Regions from separate parts of the Micromonospora sp. NPDC005324 genome, predicted to be linked through region 1. Evidence: predicted binding sites of a transcription regulator. Region 1 holds the regulator's gene; each other region holds the start of a gene.

Region 1 (7,467 bases):
AACGCCGGCATCATCGGCATGACGCGACAGCTCGCCCTCGAAGGCGCGCCCCACGGCATCCGGGCGGTGGCGGTCAGCCCCGGGCCCACCCTCACCCCGGCCAGCGAACGCGACCTCGGTGACAACCAGGAGGCGCGGGACGCCATCACCGCCAAGACGCTCCTCAAGCGCTTCGCGCGCCCCGAGGAGGTCGTCGAGCTGGTGGTCTTCCTCGCCTCCGATCGGGCGTCGTACATCACCGGGGCGAACTACCCGGTCGACGGCGGCGCGACCGCCTGGTGACCCGTGTGTCCTTTGCTCTGCTTCAGCGGACGCAACACCATCTGTCCGCTATCCGGACGGCGAGTGTTGCGCTGGTTGAAGCAGAGCAAAGGACGACGAACAGCAACGCCTACCCGGCCTGACCGGCGGAGCCGCCGTCCAGCGCGGCCACCCATCGTGCCAATCGCTTCTCGCGGAAGGCCGTCACCCCCTCGCGTCCCTCGTCGGACAGGAAGTAGCCGGTCGAGACGGCGGAGAGCCGGGCCAGGTCGGCGCGCAGCTCGGCGGTACCCGGTCGGCGCAGCAGCTCCTTCGCGCCGGCCAGCGCCCCGGGCGCGCCGCGCACCAGCGAGTCGCAGTAGCCCCGTACCGCGTCGTCCAGCCCGTCCGCCGGGACCGAGGCGGTCACCAGGCCGATCTCGGCGGCGCGGCGGCCGTCGAAGGTGTCGCCGGTCAGGTACAGCTCGGCGGCGGCGCGGGCGTGCAGCCGGGGCAGCACGGTCGCCGAGATCACCGCCGGGATCACCCCGATGCGTACCTCGGTGAACGCGAAGGTCGCCTCGTCGGCGCAGACCGCCAGGTCGGCGGCGGCGATCAGGCCAAGCCCACCGGCCCGCGCCGGACCGCCGACCCGCGCCAGCACCGGCTTCGGGCACTCCCAGAGCGCCGCGAGCACGTCACCCAGCATTCCGGCCGGCACCGTGCCGCTGGCGTACGCCGCGGCGGTCTCCTTCAGGTCCGCGCCGGAGCAGAAGACCGGGCCGGTGTGGTCGAGCACGATCACTCGGACCGCCTCGTCGGCGACCGCGTCCGCCAGCCCGGCCAGCAGTTGGGTCATCAGGCCGGTGGAGAGCGCGTTGCGGTTGTGCGGGCTGTCGAGGGTGAGGGTGGTCACCCCGCGGGCCGTGGCGACCCGCACGAGGACGTCGGGAGAGGTCATGCCGGGCACACTAGTGGCCATGCCCGGCGTCCTTCCAGATGGTGAGACCGTCCCCGTCGACGGATCGTTGCCCGCCACCGCCACCACGGCGGTCGGCGCGCGTGGCTTCGGCGTGTACGTGCACGTCCCGTTCTGCGCCAGCCGCTGCGGTTACTGCGACTTCAACACCTACACCGCCTCCGAACTGGGCGGCGGCGCCAGCCGCGAGGGGTACGCCGACACCGTCCTGGCCGAGCTGACGCTCGCCGCCCGGGTGCTCGGCGACACCCCGCCGCCCCGGGTCGACACCGTCTTCGTCGGCGGCGGCACGCCCACTCTGCTCCCCGCCGACGACCTGGCCCGCATCCTCGACGGCATCGACAGCACCTGGGGGCTGGCCGCCGATGCCGAAGTGACCACCGAGGCCAACCCCGAGTCGGTCACCCCGGAATCGTTGAAGCTGCTGCGGGCCGCCGGCTACACCCGGATCTCGCTGGGCATGCAGTCCGCCTCCCCGGGGGTGCTGGCGATCCTCGACCGCAAACACAGCGCCGGCCGGGCCACCGCCGCCGCCCTGGAGGCGCGTGACGCCGGGTTCGAGCACGTCAACCTTGACCTGATCTACGGCACCCCCGGGGAGCGGGCCGAGGACTTCGCCGCCTCGCTGGAGCAGGTCGTGGCCGCCGGGGTGGACCACGTCAGCGCGTACGCCCTGATCGTCGAGGACGGCACCCGGCTCGCCGCCCGGATGCGGCGCGGCGAGCTGGCGTACCCCAGTGACGACGTGGCCGCGGACCGCTACCTGGCCGCGGAGGCCGCGCTCGACGCGGCCGGGCTCTCCTGGTACGAGGTCTCCAACTGGGCCCGCACCGAGGAGGCCCGCTGCCGGCACAACCTGCTCTACTGGACCGGCGCGGACTGGTGGGGGCTGGGGCCGGGGGCGCACAGCCACGTCGGTGGGGTGCGCTGGTGGAACGTGAAGCACCCCTCGGCGTACGCTCAGCGGTTGGCCGCCGGCGCGTCTCCCGGCCTGGCGCGGGAGGTGCTCACTGTCGACGAGGCCCACATGGAGGACGTGATGCTCCGGCTGCGGCTGGCCAGCGGCCTCCCGCTGGCGGTGCTCGACGCCACCGGCCGGGCCGGCGCCGAACAGGCGCTCGCCGGCGGCCTGCTGGCCGCCGACGAGTACGCCGCCGGCCGGGCGGTGCTCACAGTGCGCGGGCGGCTGCTCGCCGACGCGGTCGTCCGCGACCTGCTGCCCTGAGTGGCCCAGCCCCGGAGGAGGGGCAGCGGTGAACCGGTCCGGCCGGGGGAGCGGCCGGCCCGGTTCACTTGATGAAGTTGGCCGTCATCGGGTAGCGGTACGGGGTGCCCTCGTTGGCCTTCATGCCGGCGATGATCCCGAACAGGATCTGGATCACCACGACGGCGATGCTGGGCAGGAAGAGCAGGCACCAGCTCACGAAGAGCAGCACGAACGCGATGATCGACCAGAGGATCTGGAAGTTCAGGGCGGCGAGGGCGTGCGCCCGGACGGCCGGCGACTGCTGGCCGCGGGCCAGGTAGGCGATCAGCGGGGCGACGAAGCCCAGCGGGCCGAAGCTGACCAGCGCGCCGAGGGCGCCGCCGAAGTGCGCGACCAGCGCCCAGGTCTTGTCCTCGTTGTTGGCGTAGCCGCCGCCGGGGCCGCCGTAGGCCCCACCGGCCGGGTAGCCGCCGGGCGGGGGGTAGCCCCCGGGCGGGGGGTAGCTGCCTGCCGGAGGGTAGCCGCCTGACGGCGGTTGGTCACCGGTGGGCGGCGGATAGCCACCGGCCGGGGGATAGCCGGCCGGGCCGGGCGCCCCGGACAGTGGTGCGGTGGGCGGCTCGGCGGACGGGAACGGGCCTGGGGAGGTGGGCTCCGGCGGGTAGTTGCCGGGGTCGCCCGACCCGGGAGGGCGAGGAGGTTCAGTCATGGATGTCACGGTAGGGGCCCGTGGCAACGCCGCACCAGAGCGACACCGCCTGGCAGTGCGGGCCGATCGGCTCAACGCCGGTGGCGTGGGCCGCACCGACGGGTGGCCGTTGATCATCGCGTCGGCGGGTCCGCCGACGTAGACTGGCACTCGTTACAGTCGAGTGCCAGGACGGCCCGGCCGGCCCACAGCGCCGGCGGCCGACGTGCGACAGGAGGTGCGGAGGATGGGTCTCGACGACCGGAAACTCGCCGTGCTCCGCGCCATCGTCGAAGACTACGTCTCCACCCAGGAGCCGGTCGGCAGCAAGGCGCTGGTCGAGCGGCACCAGCTCGGGGTCTCCCCGGCCACTGTGCGCAACGACATGGCCGTGCTGGAGGAGGAGGGCTACATCCGGCAGCCGCACACCAGTGCCGGCCGGGTGCCCACCGACCGCGGCTACCGCCTCTTCGTCGACAGGTTGTCTCGGGTCAAGCCGCTCAGCCCGGCCGAGCGCCGGGCCATCGAGCGCTTCCTGGTCGGTGCGGTCGACCTCGACGACGTGGTGCACCGCACAGTGCGACTGCTCGCCCAGCTGACCCGGCAGGTCGCCGTCGTGCAGTACCCGAGCCTGGCCCGCTCCTCGGTGCGTCACCTGGAGCTGGTGCCGATCTCCACCACCCGGCTGATGCTCGTCATGATCGCCGACACCGGGCGGGTCGAGCAGCGACTCGTGGAGTTGCCCGGGCCGGTGCCCGCCGACGACGTCACCGACCTGCGCCGCCTGATCAACGAGAAGCTCGCCAACGCTCGGCTGTCCGAGACGCCACCGCTGGTGCAGGCGCTGGTCGAGGAAGCGCCGACCGGGCTGCGTCCGACAATGACCACGCTCGCCACAGTCCTGCTGGAGACGCTCGTCGAGCGGCACGAGGAGCGGATCGCGCTCGCCGGCACCGCGAACCTCACCAGGGGCGGCCTGCTCGACTTCCAGGGCTCCCTGCGGCCGATCCTCGAGGCTCTGGAGGAGGAGGTCGTGCTGCTCAAGCTCATCGGTGAGACCGAGCCGAGCACGACCCGGGTGCTGATCGGCGACGAGAACGAGTTCGACAACCTGCGCGCCGCCTCGGTGGTCAGCACCGGGTACGGCCCGGGCACCACCATCCTGGGCGGTCTGGGGGTGCTGGGGCCCACCCGGATGGACTACCCCGGCAACATCGCCACGGTGCGCGCCGTGGCACGCTACGTGGGCGAGTTGCTGGCCCAGAACTGATTGGTCAGGGCCGATGCGGCCGGCTGCGGCCGCCGACCGGCGCAACGCGAGACGAACATGAGGACACGGAACGCAGTGGCCAGGGACTACTACGGCATTCTCGGTGTGAGCCGGGAAGCCTCCGATGACGAGATCAAGCGCGCCTACCGCAAGCTGGCGCGCCAGTTCCACCCGGACGTCAACCCGGACCCGGAGGCTCAGGAGAAGTTCAAGGACATCAACGCCGCGTACGAGGTCCTCTCGGACGACCGGAAGCGGCAGATCGTCGACCTCGGCGGCGACCCGCTCGCCCCGGGTGGTGGCGGCGCCGGCGGCCCGGGTGGCCCCGGAGGCGCCGGCCCGTTCGTCGGTTTCCAGGACATCATGGACGCGTTCTTCGGTGGCGCCGGAGGTGGCGCCCGTGGCCCACGCCCGCGTACCCGCCCGGGCGCCGACGCGATCCTGCGGCTCGAACTCGACCTGCACGAGACGGCGTTCGGCGTCGAGGCCCCGATCACCGTCGACACCGCCGTGCTCTGCACCACCTGCTCCGGTGCCGGCACGGCCGCCGGCACGCACCTGGCGACCTGCGAGGCGTGCGGCGGTCGGGGCGAGGTGCAGTCGGTGCAGCGCACCTTCCTCGGCCAGGTGGTCTCCGCTCGGCCGTGCACCGTGTGCCAGGGCTACGGCACCACCATCCCGCACCCCTGCCCCACCTGCGCCGGCGACGGCCGGGTGCGGACCCGCCGCTCGCTGACCGTCAAGATCCCGGCCGGCGTCGAGGACGGCATGCGGATCCGGCTGGCCCAGCAGGGCGAGGTGGGCCCCGGCGGCGGCACCGCCGGTGACCTCTACGTGGAGATCCACGAGCGCCCGCACGACGTGTACTCCCGCAAGGGCGACGACCTGCACTGCCGGGTCACAGTGCCGATGACGGCGGCGGCGCTGGGCACCCGGCTGACCATCAAGACGCTGGACAGCGAGGAGACCGTCGACGTCAAGGCCGGCACCCAGCCGGCCAGCACGCTGCGACTGCGCGCCCGGGGCGTGCCGCATCTGCGCGGCACCGGCCGAGGCGACCTCTACGTGCACCTGGACGTGCGGACGCCCACCAAGCTCGACCCGGACCAGGAGAAGATGCTGCGCGACTTCGCCAAGACCCGTGGTGAGGAGGTCGCCGAGTTATCCAAGCAGGGCGGCTTCTTCTCCCGGATGCGCGATGCGTTCAACGGGCACGCCTGAGGTGTCCGCACCGCTGTTCCTGGTCGAGGCGCTGCCCACCGGCGACGCGCTGACAGTGGACGGCCCGGAGGGGCACCACGCCGCCACCGTCCAGCGGTTGCGCGTCGGCGAGGAGTTGCTGCTCGCCGATGGCCGGGGTGGCACGGCCGCCGCCGTGGTGACGGCCGTCGGCCGGGGCAGCCTGGAGGTCACCATCACCTCCCGGGGGTACGCGGACGCGCCAGTACCCCGGCTGGTGACAGTGCAGGGCATCGCCAAGGGCGACCGGGGCGAACTGGCCGTGCAGGCGATGACCGAGGTCGGGGTCGACGAGATCGTGCCCTGGGCGGCCTCGCGCTCGGTGACCCAGTGGCGCGGCGACCGGGGCGTACGCGCCCGGGAGAAGTGGGTGGCCACCGCCCGGGAGGCGGCCAAGCAGGCCCGCCGGCCGTGGCTGCCGGTGGTGGCCGGTGCGCCGGACGAGTCCACCGCCACGGTGGCCCGTCGGATCGCCGGTGCCGCCGCCGGGTTCGTGCTGCACGAGGAGGCCGAGGACCGGCTCACCACAGCCGAGTTGCCCGCCACCGGCGAGATCGTCCTGGTGGTCGGCCCGGAGGGTGGCATCGCGCCGGCCGAGCTGACCGCCTTCGCCGAGGCCGGCGGGCGACCCGTACGCCTCGGGCCGGCCGTGCTGCGCACCTCCACCGCCGGGGTGGCGGCCCTCAGCGTGCTCGCCGCCCGCCTCGGCCGCTGGTGACAGTGGGCTTCGGGCCCATTTAGGGCCGGGGAAACACCGGCACCACCTCTTCCTCCGGCCCTAGATCCAGCCCCGCCGGCCCGATGATCTCCGGGTCCGGTGCGCCGACCACCTCGGGGTCCTTGCCGGTGTAGTCGAAGCGGTGCAGCACGTGCCGTATCGCCTCAAGGCGGGCCCGCTTCTTGTCGTTGCTCTTCACCACCGTCCACGGCGCGTCGGCCGTGTCGGTCCAGAAGAACATTGCCTCCTTGGCCTCGGTGTACTCGTCCCAGCGGTCGAGCGAGGCGATGTCCATCGGGGACAGCTTCCACTGCCGGACCGGGTCGACCTGGCGGATCGCGAACCGGGTGCGCTGCTCGTTCTGGGAGACGGAGAACCAGAACTTGACCAGCCGGATGCCCGAACGCACCAGCATTCGTTCCAGCTCCGGGGCCTGCCGCAGGAACTCCAGGTACTCCTTGCGGCTGCAGAAGCCCATGACCCGCTCCACGCCGGCCCGGTTGTACCAGGAACGGTCGAACAGCACGATCTCACCGGCCGCCGGCAGGTGCGCCAGCCACCGCTGGAAGTACCACTGGGCGGCTTCCCGCTCGTCCGGCTTGGCGAGCGCCACCACCGACGCGCCCCGCGGGTTGAGGTGCTCCATGAAGCGTTTGATGGTGCCGCCCTTGCCGGCGGCGTCCCGGCCCTCGAAGATTACCACCAAGCGCTCGCCGGACTCCTTGATCCAGTCCTGGAGCTTCAGCAGCTCGATCTGGAGCAGCCGCTTGTCGCGGTCGTACTCCTCGCGGTCCAGTCGCTCGTCGTACGGGTAGTCCTCGCGCCAGGTCTCGACGGGGGTGCCGTCGGGGCGGAGCAGGACGGGGTCGTCGTCGTGGCCATCGGCCACCCGGTAGTCGGCGGTCAGGTCCAGCAGCGCGGAGTCGGCCATGTCGAGGAGACTTACCCTCCCGCGAACCGTCAACCACCTCCCCGGGCGGGTGGAATGCCTGCGATGTCGACCTCAGCTGCGCAGGTAGGAGGCGCCGTTGAGATCGACGATCGTGCCGGAGGCCCACTCGGCCTGCGGCGAGGCCAGCCAGTGCACGGCGGCGGCGATCTCCTCCGGTTGGCCCACCCGGTCGAA
Region 2 (7,467 bases), on a different contig from region 1:
GGCGCCCTTCCCGGCCGGCGGCGACCCGTTCACCGACGGCCGTCCGGAGCGCGCCCCGCAGGTGCTGACCAACTCGTGGGGCTGCCCGCCCATCGAGGGTTGCGACCAGCGCGTCCTGCGGCCGGCCACCGCCGCCCTGGACGCCGCCGGGATCTTCGTGGTCGCCGCGGCCGGCAACACCGGCCCGTGGTGCGCGTCGATCGACGATCCGCCGGCCCCGTACCCGGACGTGCTGACAGTGGGCGCGGTGGACGCCCAGCGACGGGTCGCCGAGTTCTCCTCGCGCGGGCCGGTGCCGGGCGGCTCGGGTAAACCGGACGTGCTGGCACCGGGGGTGGCTGTGGTGTCGGCCATGCCGGGCGGCACGTACGCCGCGCTGGACGGCACGTCGATGGCGACCCCGCAGGTGGCCGGGGTGGTCGCGCTGATGTGGTCGGCGAACCCGGCGCTGGTCGGCGACGTGACCCGGACACGGCAGATCCTGCGGGACACCGCCACTGCGGCGACGCCCACCTACCGCTCCGACAGCCCCTCCGACGCCTGCGGTGCTCCGTCGAACGTCACCGGCGCCGGGCAGGTCGACGCCTACGCAGCGGTTCGCGCCGCCCAGCAATAGGCAGGTTTCCTTCCTGAAGTGTTGAGCCGGGGGTGCGGCTCAACACCCGGTGATCTAGGGTCGGCGACCATGGGCGCCGAGATCACCGTCACCGAGCTGACCGCCGACCTGGTCCCCAGCGTCGTACAGCTCTGCCAGCAGGCTCTCGACCTGCCCGAGGACGCCGCCGAGGCGGCTGCCATCGTGGACGTGCTCTGGACCCGGGCCGCCGCCGACCGGCCGGTGGTCGGGCTGGGCGCGTACCGGGGCGCGGACCTGGTGGGGGTGCTGATCTGTTCGGTGTCGTCGACCGAGCCGGAGATGGGGCACGTCGACCTGGTCGCGGTCCTTGCGGAACAGCGGCGTCGGGGCGTCGGCCGGGCGCTGCTCCAGCGGGCCGAGCGGGTGCTAGCCGAGCGCGGGGCGACCGAGGTGCTGCTGGCCGGAAATCCGCCGTACTACGCGTGGCCGGGCATCGACGTCCGCTACACGCCGGCGGTCTGCGCCGCCCTGGCGCTCGGCTACCAGCAGGACCGGACCGCCTGGAACATGACCGCGGACCTGTCGTACGACGGGTCGCCCGCACTGCGGTCCACCGTGGCGACCGAGCGGCGGCTGGCCGACCAGGGCATCACCGTACGCCGCGCGGAGCCGGCGGACCTGCCGACGCTGACCGCGTTCGCCCGGTCCACCTTCGGCGGGACGTGGGAGGGCGAGCTGGCCGGTTCGGTGGGGCGCGCCGACGCCGGTTGCCACCTGGCAGAGCGGGACGGTGAGGTGCTCGGCTTCGCCGCGTACGGGTCGTCCCGGCCGAGTTGGTTCGGGCCGATGGGCACCGCGCCGGCCGCGGAGGGGTCGGGCATTGGTGGCGTGCTGTTGCGGCGTTGCCTGCGCGACCAGCGGGCGGCGGGGCTGGACCGGGCACAGATCGGCTGGGTAGGTCCGGTGCCGTTCTATTCGGGCAGCGCAGGTGCGTGGATCGAGCGGGTCTTCTTCCTGTACCGGCGAACCCTGTCCAGGGCATAACCGGGGCAAACAGGACATAGATCCATTCGCCCGCATCGGCCATCGCCGCCCCCTACCGTTTCGGTAGAGGAGGCAGCCATGACCACGGATGACAACCAGACCGAGGACGGCACGCCGATCACCTGGAAACCGGTGGGTGAACTCCCCGGTCAACTGCCGCTCGACCGGCTCGACTACGGCGACGCCGAGCAACTGGCCGAGATGACCACCGACGGTGAGCCGTCGGTGGTCGAGGAGCCGCAGGAGATGGTGGACGCGCCGATCCAACTGCTTCCGCCGTACAACCGGGCACAGAAGCGGCGCAACCAGCGCCCACTACCGACCTGACGACGAACGGGGCGGACCGCGTCAGCGGTCCGCCCCGTTCGGTGTCGGAACTGGACTCAGAAGTCCATGTCCCCGCCACCCGGGCCAGCCGGGGCAGCCGAGGTCTTCTCCGGCTTGTCCGCGACAACGGCCTCGGTGGTGAGGAAGAGCGCCGCGATGGAAGCGGCGTTCTGCAGCGCCGAGCGCGTGACCTTGGCCGGGTCGATGATGCCCGCGGCCAGCAGGTCGACGTACTCGCCGTTGGCGGCGTTGAGACCGTGACCCGCTGCGAGGTTACGGACCTTCTCCACCACGACGCCGCCCTCGAGGCCGGCGTTGACGGCGATCTGCCGCAGCGGGGCGTCCAGCGCGACCTTGACGATGTTCGCACCGGTCGCCTCGTCGCCGACCAGGTCGAGCTTGTCGAAGGCGGTCTTGCCGGCCTGCACCAGCGCGACGCCACCACCCGGGACGATGCCCTCCTCGACGGCGGCCTTCGCGTTGCGAACGGCGTCCTCGATGCGGTGCTTGCGCTCCTTGAGCTCGACCTCGGTGGCCGCGCCGACCTTGATCACCGCAACGCCGCCGGCCAGCTTGGCCAGCCGCTCCTGCAGCTTCTCCCGGTCGTAGTCGGAGTCGCTCTTGTCGATCTCGGCCCGGATCTGGTTGACCCGGCCCTGGATCTGCTCGGCGTCACCGGCACCGTCGACGATGGTGGTCTCGTCCTTGGTCACCACGACCTTGCGGGCGCGGCCCAGCATCTCGAGGCTGGCGGCATCGAGCTTGAGGCCGACCTCCTCGCTGATGACCTGGCCACCGGCGAGGATGGCGATGTCGGTCAGCATGGCCTTGCGGCGGTCACCGAAGCCCGGCGCCTTGACGGCGACCGACTTGAAGGTGCCACGGACCTTGTTGACCACCAGGGTGGCGAGAGCCTCGCCCTCCAGGTCCTCGGCGATGATCAGCAGCGACTTGCCCGACTGCATGACCTTCTCCAGGATCGGGAGCAGGTCCTTCACCGACGAGATCTTGCTGTTGGCGATCAGGATGTACGGGTCGTCGAAGACGGCCTCCATACGCTCCGGGTCGGTCATGAAGTAGGCCGAGATGTAGCCCTTGTCGAAGCGCATACCCTCGGTGAGCTCCAGCTCCAGCCCGAAGGTGTTGCTCTCCTCGACGGTGATGACGCCTTCCTTGCCGACCTTGTCCATCGCCTCGGCGATGATCTCGCCGACGGTGCTGTCGCCAGCGGAGATGGAGGCGGTGGAGGCGATCTGCTCCTTGGTCTCGACGTCCTTGGCGAGCTTGGACAGCTCCTCCGAGACGCTCGCGACAGCAGCCTCGATGCCCCGCTTCAGGGCCATCGGGTTGGCGCCGGCGGCCACGTTGCGCAGGCCCTCGCGAACCAGGGCCTGGGCCAGGACGGTCGCCGTCGTCGTGCCGTCGCCGGCAACGTCGTCGGTCTTCTTGGCGACCTCCTTGACCAGCTCAGCGCCGATCTTCTCGTACGGGTCCTCGAGCTCGATCTCCTTGGCGATGCTCACACCATCGTTGGTGATGGTGGGGGCACCCCACTTCTTCTCGAGCACGACGTTGCGGCCCTTGGGGCCGAGGGTCACCTTTACGGCGTCGGCGAGCTGGTTCATGCCCCGCTCGAGGCCGCGGCGCGCCTCTTCGTCGAACGCGATCATCTTGGCCATACGGCGTTGTCCTCCTGGACACTCACGGGCCACCCGAGATGTGTGCCCCGGATGGGCCGCCTGGTGTGCGCACCTTGGGACGTCGCCACCTGGCGACGACGACGTCCTACGGCCGGGCCGGATAGCCCGCGACGACCGGCCATGTGCTGCCCCGGTGTCTCCACACCGGCACAACCTGGCCCCACCGTCCCGACCGCTGGCACTCACGGTATGCGAGTGCCAATGACTTGTTTAGCACTCTCCCCTGCCGAGTGCAAGCACGATGCCGCCGCTCAGCCGAGTTCCGCCGACAGTCCGGCGGTGTTCACCGGCGCCTCATGGGCACGCTGCTCGGCGTACGTCACCAGCAGACCGATCATCTGAGCGAGGTGGGCCGGCAGTGCCAGCAGTGCGGTGATCCCGATCACCACCACCGTCCCGGCGGCGGTACCCGCCGAGGAGAACGGATCAGTTCCCAACGCGGAGGTGCCGATCCCTTCCAGGCCACCGGGGATCAGGGTGCCGACGATCACCGCCACGGCCACCAGGGCCACCCGACCGAGCAGCAGGCCGAGCCGGTCATGGAACATCCGGAACGATCGACCGATCGGGTTGTGGCGTTCGAAGAGATAGACCGGGCCGGCCATGCTCAGCGCGAAGGCCAGGTAGATGCCCGGCAGCACGCAGAAACAGACACCGACGCCGATCAGCAGACTGACCAACAGGGTCCAGCCCCACAGCCCGAGCGCCCGACGCAGGCCGTAGCGCAGCGCGGACTCCAGGTCAGCCGGCTGACCGGCCGCCTGTCGGGTGATCACCCAGGTGCCGGCGGCCCAGCCGACAGACTGCACCAACCCGACCACCAGGCTGCCGCCGACCAGCAGGACCAGGAGGCTCAGCAGTTCGGCGGCGAAATTGTCCGGCAGCGCGGGGGCCGACGTCGATTCGGCCTGGGCGGCCCACTTCGCCGACGGGTCCAGCCCGAGGGAGATCACCGAGAGCACCGCCGCCGGCAGCACCTGGGTGAGCAGCATGATCGGCACCAACTGCCGCCAGCCCCGGCGCAGCGCTCCCCCACACCTGGCGAACCAGCCGCCGATGCCGGCACCGGGCGGCGTGACCAGGGCGTCGTTCGGGTCGAACCCGTAACCCGGCGGGTACCAGCCTGCCGGTGCCCCCGGATACCACGGCTGCCCGCCGTACGGACCCGACCCGGGCGGGTAACCCCCGGTGGGCGGGAACGCCCAGCCCTGCGGCGGCGGGGTCGCACCCCAGGCATCCTGCCCGGGATCCCAGCCGGGCGCCGGACCGGAAGGGCCAGCGGGGCCGGAGTGCGGGCCAGCCGGGGGCATGCCCGGCCCCCAGCCGGGCGGCGGACCGGCGTGGCCGGGACTGCCGGCGGACGAGGACGGGTCGGACGGGTCCGGCTCCCCCGACCCTGAGGACGGAGTGGGCGGGGGTGGCTGGTCGGTCATGAACGCTCCTCAGCATCGGCTGGAACGGTTCACGATCTTCCCGGCTGCGCGCCCCGGCCGCAGCCCCGACTCACGGGGCCGATCGGCCAGGAGGCTCAGCCGATGACGCGTACGTGCTCTGCCTGCGGGCCCTTCTGGCCCTGGGCGATCTCGAACTCGACCCGCTGACCGTCGTCCAACGCCTTGTAACCGTCCATCTCGATCGCGGAGAAGTGGACGAAAACGTCCTGACCGCCGTCCACGGCGATGAAGCCGTAGCCCTTTTCGGCGTTGAACCACTTCACGGAGCCCTGTGCCACGGTGCACTTCCCTCACTCTGCGCGGCGTTGCCTGACTCGGCGCCCGGCACGGCCGGACGCCCCCGACCACCGACTCAGCGATCGATGACCGCCATTGGAGTAGGTGACCGAAATCGCACGCTACACGAGGAGTGACAGCGGCGCACGGCCACAAATCGGACACACTTCCGGGCGTCCCGGCCGCGCTGACCGGCCGGGTTTCCGAGCCACCGGATTCGCCAGCGTCATTGCGAAATGGAGGAAGGGTCGCAGGGTGCTCCCGAGGTGACCGGGATCGGGCCCAGCTCACGAAACGCCGTCCCTCCCCTGTGGTAGGCATGCGGACATGACCACCGACATGGGCTCGCCGGCCCTGCGGCTCGCGGAGATCCGCCGGGTCCGGCCGGAGGACGCCGCCCGGATGCGGGCGCTGCGCCTGGAGATGCTTGCCGACGCGCCGTTGGCCTTCCTGGAGACCCTGGCGGACGCGGCGGCCCGACCGCACAAGGAGTTCGCCGCCCGGGTCGCCTACACCTCGGCCGGCGCCAGTAACGCGCAGTTCATCGCCGACCCGGGCGGCCGGCTGGTGGGGCACGCCGGTGGCACGACCCACCCGAACGAACCCGGGCTGACCGTGATCTACGCCGTGTACGTCACGCCGACCTGGCGCGGCAGTGGCCTGCTCGGCGAGCTGATCGACGGGGTGGCCGCCTGGTCGCGGGCCTGTGGCCGACCGGAGCTGCTGCTGGAGGTGGTGGTCGGCAACGACCGCGCCTACCGCGCGTACCAGCGCCTGGGCTTCAAGGACACCGGGGTGCGAGTCCCCCACCCCACGATCCCCGCCCTCAACGAACTACAGATGCGCAGAACAGCCTGACCCACACCCCCACACGAACACCCGCCGCCGCGGCCGGTCGCGCCCACGGCGGGTTTCCGGGGCAGCCCCGGAAACCCCCACCGCAACTAAAGATCAAACATGACGCCGCGACTGCACGATCCGGAACCGGTTGGCGACGTAAGCCCCGTCGGTCAGCGCCGAGTTGGCAGCAGCGTTGGCCCCACTGCCGTGGAAGTCGGAGAACGCCGCCGACTGGTTGACGAAGACACCACCGGTGAGGTTGCAGGACAGGTGCACCCCGACCTCGACCGCGACAGCCTCGGTCGCGTCCAGCACGGCCTCGTCGGTCGAGTAGACCCCGGCGGTGAGCGCGCCCTTCTCGCCGACCGTCCGGCGCAGCAGCTCCAGGCTGTGCGTGGTGGAGTCGGTAGCGATGGCGAACGAGATCGGCCCGAACCACTCCCGGCCGTACGTCTCCGCGTCGTCAGCGGTCAGCTTCACGATCGTCGGGGTACGCACCACAGCGTCGGCGTACGACGGGTGGGCCACGGTCCGCGACTCCAGCACCGGCTCGCCGACCTTGGTCACCTCGGCCAGCCGCTCCAGCACCCCGTCGTTGACGATGGCGCCGGTCAGCTCCACGCCTCGGGCCGGGTCGGCGGTGAGCTTGCCGACGGCGGCGGCGATCCCGCCGGCCACCTCGTCGAAGCTCTTGTGCCCCTGGTCGGTCTCGATGCCCCCGGCCGGGATGAGGATGTTCTGTGAGGTGGTGCACATCTGCCCGCTGTAGAGGGTCAGCGTGAACCCGAGGTTGCGGCACATGCCGGCGAAGTCGTCGGTGGAGTCGATGACGACGGTGTTGAGGCCGGCCTTCTCGGTGTAGACCGATGCCTGCCGCGCGTGCGTCTCCAGCCAGTCGCCGTACTCCGTGGAGCCGGTGAAGTCGACGATCCGGACGGCGCGGTGCAGGGCCAGGTCGCTGGCGAGCTTCTCACCGGGCGCCTCGGCCGCCAGCATGATCAGGTTCGGGTCGAACCCGGCCTCGGCGAGCACCTCCCGGGCGTACTTCACGGTGATGGCCAGTGGCAGCACCGCGCGCGGGTGCGGCTTGACGATCACCGGGTTGCCGGTGACCAGCGAGGCGAACAGTCCGGGGTACGAGTTCCAGGTCGGGAAGGTGTTGCAGCCGATCACCAGCGCCACCCCACGCGGCACCACGTGGAACGTCTTGGTCATCCGCAGCGGGTCACCCTTGCCGGCGGCCTTCTCC
Region 3 (7,467 bases), on a different contig from region 1:
AGCTGCTGCTCGAAGATCGTCGCGGCCTGCGCGTTGTCCCACGCGGGCACCGCGTCCTCAGGGCCCTTGACGTACTCCTTGGCGTCGAACTTCGGCTTGAGCACCGAGTCGTAGCCGGCCTTGAAGAGGGTGGCGTTGTTGTCGGTGGGGGAGCCGTTCAGGTACGCCACGACGGGGTTCTTGGCGCCCTTCTCGGTCAGGCACTTCGACAGACCCTCGCCCTGGAGCTTGCCGACGGTCTCGTTGTCGAAGCTGACGTAGTACTGGGCGGAGCCGCCGAGGGTGAGCCGGTCGTAGTCGATGGTGGCGACGCCCTGCGACTTGGCCTTGTCGAGCACGGCCTTGCCGGTGCCGGAGTCCAGGTTGACGATCATCAGGGCGGTCACGCCGCCGGTGATCATCTGGTCGGCGATGGTCTGGAAGGCGCTCTTGTCGTTCTGGGCGTTCTGGATGTCGTACTTGACGCCGGCGGCCTTGAACGCCTCCTCCAGGAACCGACGGTCCGCCGTTTCCCAGCGGGCCGAGGACTTGCTGTCCGGGAGGATCACGCCGATCTTGGGAGTCTTGGCGGAGGCGGCCTTGTCGCCGGAGTCGTCGCCACAGGCGGTCAAGCCGCCGGTCGTGAGCAGGCCCACGGCGGCGATGGTGAGGATCCCCTTACGCATGTGCAGGGTCCTTTCGGAGGTGGGGGAGGTGTTGTTTTGTTGTGTCCGGCAACGTATTTCGCGTCACACCGGCTCCACAAGACCGCGCAGGTGCATAGTTTGTTGGGGGCGATAACAATTCAGCAACGCGACTGTTACTCCCCGGGTATTCCACGGGGGAGTCGACGTAACGACGACGCTAGTTGACCGGCTGGCCGATCAGCACCGTCGGTGCGCCGTCGACCCGGGTGAGCACCAGACTCGCCGCCGCGTCCCCAGCCAGCCGCAGGTCACGCCGGAGCTGTTCCGGGGTGAGCGCCGAACCCCGCTTGAGGATCTCCACCCGGCCCACCCGCCGATCGCGCAGCAGCGCCCGCAGGCGCTTGAGTGAGAACGGCAGCACGTCGGTGATCTCCAGGCAGCGCGCGTACGGGGTGCGGGTCGGCTGGTCGGCGTAGAGGTAGGCGATGCTCGGATCGCCCAGGGTGGCGTCCAGTTCGGTGGCCAGTTCCGCCACGAGGTGCGCACGGACCACCGCCGGGTCCGGGTCGTACAGGTAGCGGCGCGGCGGCCCGACCGGTGCCTCGGCGGCCCCCGAGCCGGTGAGCTGGTGGAGGTGAGACTCCACACCCCGCTGGCGGTGGAGGGTGGCGCGGCGGGGCACCTCGGCAAGCTCGCCGCACCAGAGCGCGGCCTCGACCAGGTCGCCGTCCACGCCGACCCACTCGGCCTCCGCGCCGGCCGGGATGAGCGCGTGGTCCAGGCCCGGCGCGACCTTCACCACTGTCCGCGGCACCCGCTCGGCCAGCCCGGTGACGAAGTCCCACGGTGGCGAGTAGGCGCGCGGGTCGAAGATCCGCCGCCCGGTGCCGGTGGTGCGGCGGGCCGGATCGCAGAAGACCCCGTCGACCCCTGACACGTCGAACCCTGTCGCGTCGCCGCACTCGACAGTGAACAGCTCGGCCAGGCCGGCCGCCTCGGCGTTGGCGGCGGCCATCGCCGCGGTCACCGGGTCGGCCTCCACCCCGTACACCCGGATGCCGGCACGGGCGGCGGCCAGCGCGTCGGCCCCGAGCCCACAGCCGAGGTCGGCCAGGGTGCGCACGCCGGCCGCGTGCAGCCGGGCGGCCCGACGGTCGGCGACCACCCGGCGGGTGGCCTGCTCCAGGCCGGGACGGGTGAGGAACATCCCAGCGGCGGCCGGGCCGAACTTGCCCACCGCCCGGTGGCGCAGCTCGGCCTGGGTGAGGGCCGCAGCGGCCAACGTCGGCGGCACCCCGGTCGCACGCAGCGCCGACGCCGCGACCAGTGGATCACCGCCGGCCAGGTCGGCCGCCGCCGTGAGCGCGGCCGACCCCTCAGGGGTACGCAGCGCCGCCAGCTGATCGAGATCCACACGTCCATTGTCCCGGCCGACCCGGAAATCCTGGCTGGCGGGGCGCGACGCGCTGGCACTCTCCTTGACGGAGTGCTAGCCACGGAATAACCTGCGATTAGCACTCTCACCCTGAGGGTGCCAGCTTCCGGGTCTCACGACCTGGGTGCGCACGCCAGGCGGACCGGCACCCGCGACGACGGCCCCGCCCGGTGGCATGAGGCAATTGACGCTGGTCGGCCCCGCCGGCCAGCAACGAAACCAGTGCCCCAGGAGGGTATGCCCGTGACTACCGCGACCAAGGTTGCGATCAAGCCGCTCGAGGACCGCATCGTGGTCCAGGCGAACGAGGCTGAGACCACCACGGCGTCGGGCATCGTGATCCCCGACACCGCCAAGGAGAAGCCGCAGGAGGGCACTGTCCTCGCTGTCGGCCCGGGGCGCATCGACGACAACGGCAACCGGGTTCCGGTTGACGTGCAGGTCGGCGACACCGTCCTCTACTCGAAGTACGGCGGCACCGAGGTCAAGTACGCCGGCGAGGAGTACCTGGTGCTCTCCGCCCGCGACGTCCTCGCGGTCATCGAGAAGTAAGCAACCGATCAGTTCCATTGCCCCGGTCCGGCTCGCCGGGCCGGGGCAATGGCGCTTCGAAGGGACATATATGGCGAAGATCCTGAGCTTCTCGGACGACGCCCGACACCTGCTGGAGCACGGTGTCAACGCCCTCGCGGACGTGGTCAAGGTCACCCTCGGCCCGCGCGGGCGCAACGTCGTCCTGGACAAGAAATTCGGTGCGCCCACGATCACCAACGATGGTGTGACCATCGCCAAGGAGATCGAGCTCACCAACCCGTACGAGAACCTTGGCGCGCAGCTGGTCAAGGAGGTGGCGACCAAGACCAACGACGTCGCCGGCGACGGGACCACCACCGCGACCGTGCTGGCCCAGGCGATGGTTCGCGAGGGTCTGCGCAACGTGACCGCCGGGACCAACCCGGCCGGCCTCAAGCGGGGCATCGACGCGGCGGCCGCCAAGGTCTCCGAGGCGCTGCTCGGCCGTGCCGCCGAGGTCACCAGCAAGGAGTCGATCGCGAACGTGGCGACGATCTCCGCGCAGGACACCACGATCGGCGACCTGATCGCCGAGGCGATGGAGCGGGTCGGCCGCGACGGTGTCATCACCGTCGAGGAGGGCTCGATGCTCACCACCGAGCTGGACGTGACCGAGGGTCTCCAGTTCGACAAGGGCTTCATCTCGCCGAACTTCGTCACCGACCTGGAGGGTCAGGAGTCCGTCCTTGAGGACGCGTACATCCTGGTCACCACCCAGAAGATCTCGGCGATCGAGGAGCTGCTGCCGCTGCTGGAAAAGGTCCTGCAGAACAGCAAGCCCCTGCTGATCATCGCCGAGGACGTGGACGGCCAGGCGCTCTCCACCCTGGTGGTCAACTCGCTGCGCAAGACCCTCAAGGTCTGCGCGGTCAAGGCCCCGGGCTTCGGTGACCGGCGCAAGGCGATGCTCCAGGACATCGCGATCTCCACGGGCGCCGAGCTGGTCGCCCCGGAGCTGGGCTACAAGCTCGACCAGGTCGGCCTGGAGGTGCTCGGCACCGCCCGGCGCGTCGTGGTCGACAAGGAGAACACCACGATCGTCGACGGTGGCGGCCAGAAGGCCGACGTCACCGACCGGGTGTCCCAGATCCGCAAGGAGATCGAGGCCTCCGACTCCGACTGGGACCGGGAGAAGCTGGCCGAGCGGCTGGCGAAGCTCTCCGGTGGCATCGCCGTCATCAAGGCTGGCGCGGCGACCGAGGTCGAGATGAAGGAGCGCAAGCACCGCATCGAGGACGCCATCGCGGCGACCAAGGCTGCTGTCGAGGAGGGCACTGTGCCCGGCGGCGGCGCCGCCCTGGTGCAGATCCTCTCGGTGCTCGACGACGACCTGGGCTTCACCGGTGACGAGAAGGTCGGCGTCTCGGTCGTGCGCAAGGCGCTCGTCGAGCCGCTGCGCTGGATCGCCCAGAACGCCGGTCACGACGGCTACGTCGTGACGCAGAAGGTCGCCGACCTCAAGTGGGGCAACGGCCTCGACGCCGCCAAGGGTGAGTACGTCGACCTGGTCAAGGCCGGCATCATCGACCCGGTGAAGGTGACCCGCAACGCGGTCACCAACGCCGCCTCGATCGCCGGTCTGCTGCTCACCACGGAGAGCCTCGTGGTGGAGAAGCCGGAGCAGGCCGACCCGGCCGCCGCCGGCGGGCACGGCCACGGTCACGGTCACCAGCACGGCCCGGGCTTCTGATCCGGTAGCGACACCCGTTCCGGGGCGCACCGCCGTACGGCGGCGCGCCCCGGCTCGTTCTCTCCGGCTGGTAGGTCAGTCATTACCGAACGCTGACGTTGTGGCGACCGGGCGAGATGATCGCGCACACTGGGCCGATGAGCACCACGTCACGGCGGTACGCCGCGCTGGCCGGAATCACCGCCGCCGCCGTCGCGATCGGGATCGCCGAACCGGTCGCGGTGTTGACCGGCCCCCGGTCGGCGCCCCTGGTAGCGGTCGGCGGGGTCATCGTCGACGCCGTCCCCGAGTCGCTGAAGCAACTCGCCATCGACCTCTTCGGCACCGCCGACAAGATCGCGCTGCTGGTCGGCACGGCAGTGTTGCTGGGAGGCTTCGCCGCCCTCCTCGGCGTACTGGCGATCCGCCGGCTGGCACTCGGCCTGGCCGGCATCGCCGCGTTCGGCGCCATCGGTGTTGCTGCCGCGTTGACCCGCTCCGGCGCTGACGTCGCCGACGCGCTGCCGTCCCTGGTCGGCGCCGCTCTCGGCGCCCTGGTGCTCTGGCTGTTCATCGGCGGACCGCTTGAGCTGGACCCCTGGTCCTGGTCACCACCCACGCCGCCCGCTCGTCCTGTATCGCCGGCCGGTCCGGTGTCGTCCGCTGGTCCGGGGTCGCCGGTTGGTCCGGGGTCGACGGTTGGTCCGGGGTCGCCGGTTGGTCCGGTGCCGGTGTCTCCCGCCGGGCCGGTGCCGGTGTCACCCGCCGGGCCGACGGCGGCTGTCGAACCGGTCGGGCCTGCCGAAGTGGACCCGGAGTCGCGGCGGCGGTTCCTCACCGGCAGCGGAGTGCTGCTCGGCACGGCCGTGGTGGCCGGTCTCGGTGGACGGTGGCTGGCGGGGCGGCGCGGCGTGTCCGCTGCCCGCGAGGCGATCCGCCTGCCCGCGCCGGTCGCCCCCGCACCGGCCGTGCCGGCGGGCGCGGACCTCTCGTTGACCCAGCTCGCGCCGTACGTCAGCCCGAACTTCGGGTTCTACCGGATCGACACGGCGCTGGTGGTGCCCCAGGTCGACCCGGACACCTGGCGACTGCGGATCCACGGACGGGTCGGCAGGGAGCGCACCTACAGCTACGCGGATCTGCTGGCCCGACCGCTGGTCGAGCGGTACGTCACGCTGGCCTGCGTCTCCAACGAGGTGGGCGGGGACCTGATCGGCAATGCCCTGTGGCTCGGCGTACCCCTGCGGGAACTGCTGGACGAGGTCGAGCCGGACGACGACGCCGACCAGGTCGTCGGCCGGTCGGTCGACGGCTGGACCTGCGGCACCCCCACCGCCGCGCTGCGCGACGGACGGGACGCCCTGCTGGCCGTCGGAATGAACGGCGAGCCGCTGCCGGTCGAACACGGCTTCCCGGTCCGGGTGGTGGTGCCGGGCCTCTACGGCTACGTGTCGGCCTGCAAGTGGGTGACCGAACTGGAGCTGACCCGGTTCGCCGACTTCGACGCGTACTGGGTGCCGCGCGGCTGGTCCCCCCAGGGGCCGATCAAGACCCAGTCGCGGATCGACACGCCCCGGGGGCGTAACCGGCTGACCACCGGACCGGTGACCGTCGCCGGAGTGGCCTGGGCGCAACACCGGGGCATCCGTCGAGTCGAGGTACGCGTCGACGACGGCCAGTGGCAGGAAGCCGCGCTGGCCCCGACCGTGTCGGTAGACACCTGGGTGCAATGGTCCTGGCGCTGGGACGCCACACCGGGCGAACACCGGCTCCAGGTCCGCGCGACTGACGCGACAGGTGAGACCCAGACCGAACGTACGCAGGACGTCGTCCCGGACGGCGCCACCGGCTGGCACACGATCACCGTCACCGTCCGCTAATCCACGACACGAAGTAGCCCGCCCGGGCTGGGTCCGTGACCCGTGTCCGCGAGGTGCTCTGCCACGTCGCTGGTCGGCGCCGGCACCCTGCCCCCGCGTGTCGGTGGGCGGTGTCGGCACCCTGCCCCGCGTGTCGGTGGGCGGTGTCCGGGCCGTGCGCTGCGGGTCGGTGCGGCGACCTGCCCTGCCCTGCTCGTTGGTGAGCGGGCGCGCCGTGCGCTTGCGGGTCGGTCGGCTGTCTCCGCGACCTGCCTTGCGGGTTCCGCGACTGTCCTTTGAATCGGCTGGCCGGCTGACTAACCGGTGATACCTCAGACCATGCACGTAGATCTTGGACACTTTCCGTTCTGCGCGAACGGAAAGTGTCCAAGATCTACGGGTTTTGTGACACGGAGATGCCGCTGGCCGGCACCCCGGGGTTGCGGGTGCCGGCCAGCGGCTGTGGTTCTGGTGTTGCCGTTCTGCGGTGGTGCTTGTCGTGTGGTGGTGCTCAGGTGCGGGTGGTGCGGGGGGTCAGCTGTTCCAGTGCTGGGCGACGAGGTCGTTGGCCTGCTGCTCCCACTGGGCGTAGGCGTCCGGGTAGGCCGACACCTGCACCGTCTGCGCCGCGTCGGTCAGCGGCATGTCCTGCCACCCGTCAACCTGCTTGAGGCCCTTCAGGAACGCGGTCGTCGAGTAGGCGGGGTCCGTGATCTGCTCCGGCGTGCCCCAACCCGAGCTCGGGCGCTGCTGGAACAGGCCCAGCGAGTCGTGGTCGTTCATGTCGCCGAGGTGGCCGAGGTTCTCCAGCTTGGACTCCTGCAGGCTCGTCGCGATCGAGATGACCGCGGCCCGCTCGGGCAGGCCGGCCTTCTTCGTCGCGGCGATGATCGCCTTCACGTTCGCGGCCTGCTCGTCGTTGACGGTGATGTGGGACTGGTCGCCCTGCGGCTTCGCCGCCGACTGCTGCACGGTCACGGCGACGGGCTTGCCGTCGGTCGGGGTGGCGGCGTGGGCGGCGATCGGGCCGGCGAACACACCACCGGCGAACGCGAGACCAGCAACGGACAGCATGCTCTTACGGAAGATCGTGTTCATCAGGGGTAGCTCCTTCGGGGGTAGAACACCCGAACCGCCAAGAGGGGGGCGGCGGCAGGGTGTGAGCACCTCGTCCGGCGCTGCACATGCAAGGGGAAAGTCTTTGCGGGGTGACGCCTGTCGGGCGTCGGGTCGGCGGCCTGGCGAGCAGGGGGCTCGTGGCGCCGGGGTCCAGATGTAACGACCCGGGGGCCGGAGTCATTCCGG

The links. The regulator HrcA, encoded in region 1, represses chaperone genes, less so after heat shock. The targets are predictions, from matches to a motif close to GGTTNGCACNCTCNNNNNGAGNGTGCNAACC.
Region 2: a site for HrcA is predicted at 3,822-3,852, ahead of groL (chaperonin GroEL). Genes of this name have one in related genera too.
Region 3: a site for HrcA is predicted at 2,136-2,166, ahead of groES (co-chaperone GroES). Genes of this name have one in related genera too.

Annotation. Positions count from the first base shown of each region.
Region 1 covers NZ_JBEXGE010000033.1:9,883-17,349, reverse strand. Annotated here, with positions in the region: gene ABZS40_RS27650 (SDR family NAD(P)-dependent oxidoreductase) at 1-282, shown strand, start outside; gene ABZS40_RS27645 (enoyl-CoA hydratase-related protein) at 392-1,201, opposite strand; gene hemW (radical SAM family heme chaperone HemW) at 1,221-2,444, shown strand; gene ABZS40_RS27635 (DUF4870 domain-containing protein) at 2,509-3,135, opposite strand; gene ABZS40_RS27630 (hypothetical protein) at 3,134-3,277, shown strand; gene hrcA (heat-inducible transcriptional repressor HrcA) at 3,362-4,384, shown strand; gene dnaJ (molecular chaperone DnaJ) at 4,460-5,605, shown strand; gene ABZS40_RS27615 (16S rRNA (uracil(1498)-N(3))-methyltransferase) at 5,607-6,341, shown strand; gene ppk2 (polyphosphate kinase 2) at 6,361-7,272, opposite strand; gene ABZS40_RS27605 (SDR family oxidoreductase) at 7,345-7,467, opposite strand, start outside.
Region 2 covers NZ_JBEXGE010000001.1:243,041-250,507, reverse strand. Annotated here, with positions in the region: gene ABZS40_RS01240 (S8 family serine peptidase) at 1-616, shown strand, start outside; gene ABZS40_RS01235 (GNAT family N-acetyltransferase) at 686-1,621, shown strand; gene ABZS40_RS01230 (hypothetical protein) at 1,700-1,948, shown strand; gene groL (chaperonin GroEL) at 2,005-3,627, opposite strand; gene ABZS40_RS01220 (hypothetical protein) at 3,900-5,081, opposite strand; gene ABZS40_RS01215 (cold-shock protein) at 5,177-5,380, opposite strand; gene ABZS40_RS01210 (GNAT family N-acetyltransferase) at 5,706-6,236, shown strand; gene paaN (phenylacetic acid degradation protein PaaN) at 6,330-7,467, opposite strand, start outside.
Region 3 covers NZ_JBEXGE010000015.1:60,932-68,398, reverse strand. Annotated here, with positions in the region: gene ABZS40_RS17475 (substrate-binding domain-containing protein) at 1-665, opposite strand, end outside; gene ABZS40_RS17470 (methyltransferase domain-containing protein) at 844-2,040, opposite strand; gene groES (co-chaperone GroES) at 2,299-2,613, shown strand; gene groL (chaperonin GroEL) at 2,684-4,324, shown strand; gene ABZS40_RS17455 (molybdopterin-dependent oxidoreductase) at 4,462-6,183, shown strand; gene ABZS40_RS17450 (hypothetical protein) at 6,697-7,260, opposite strand.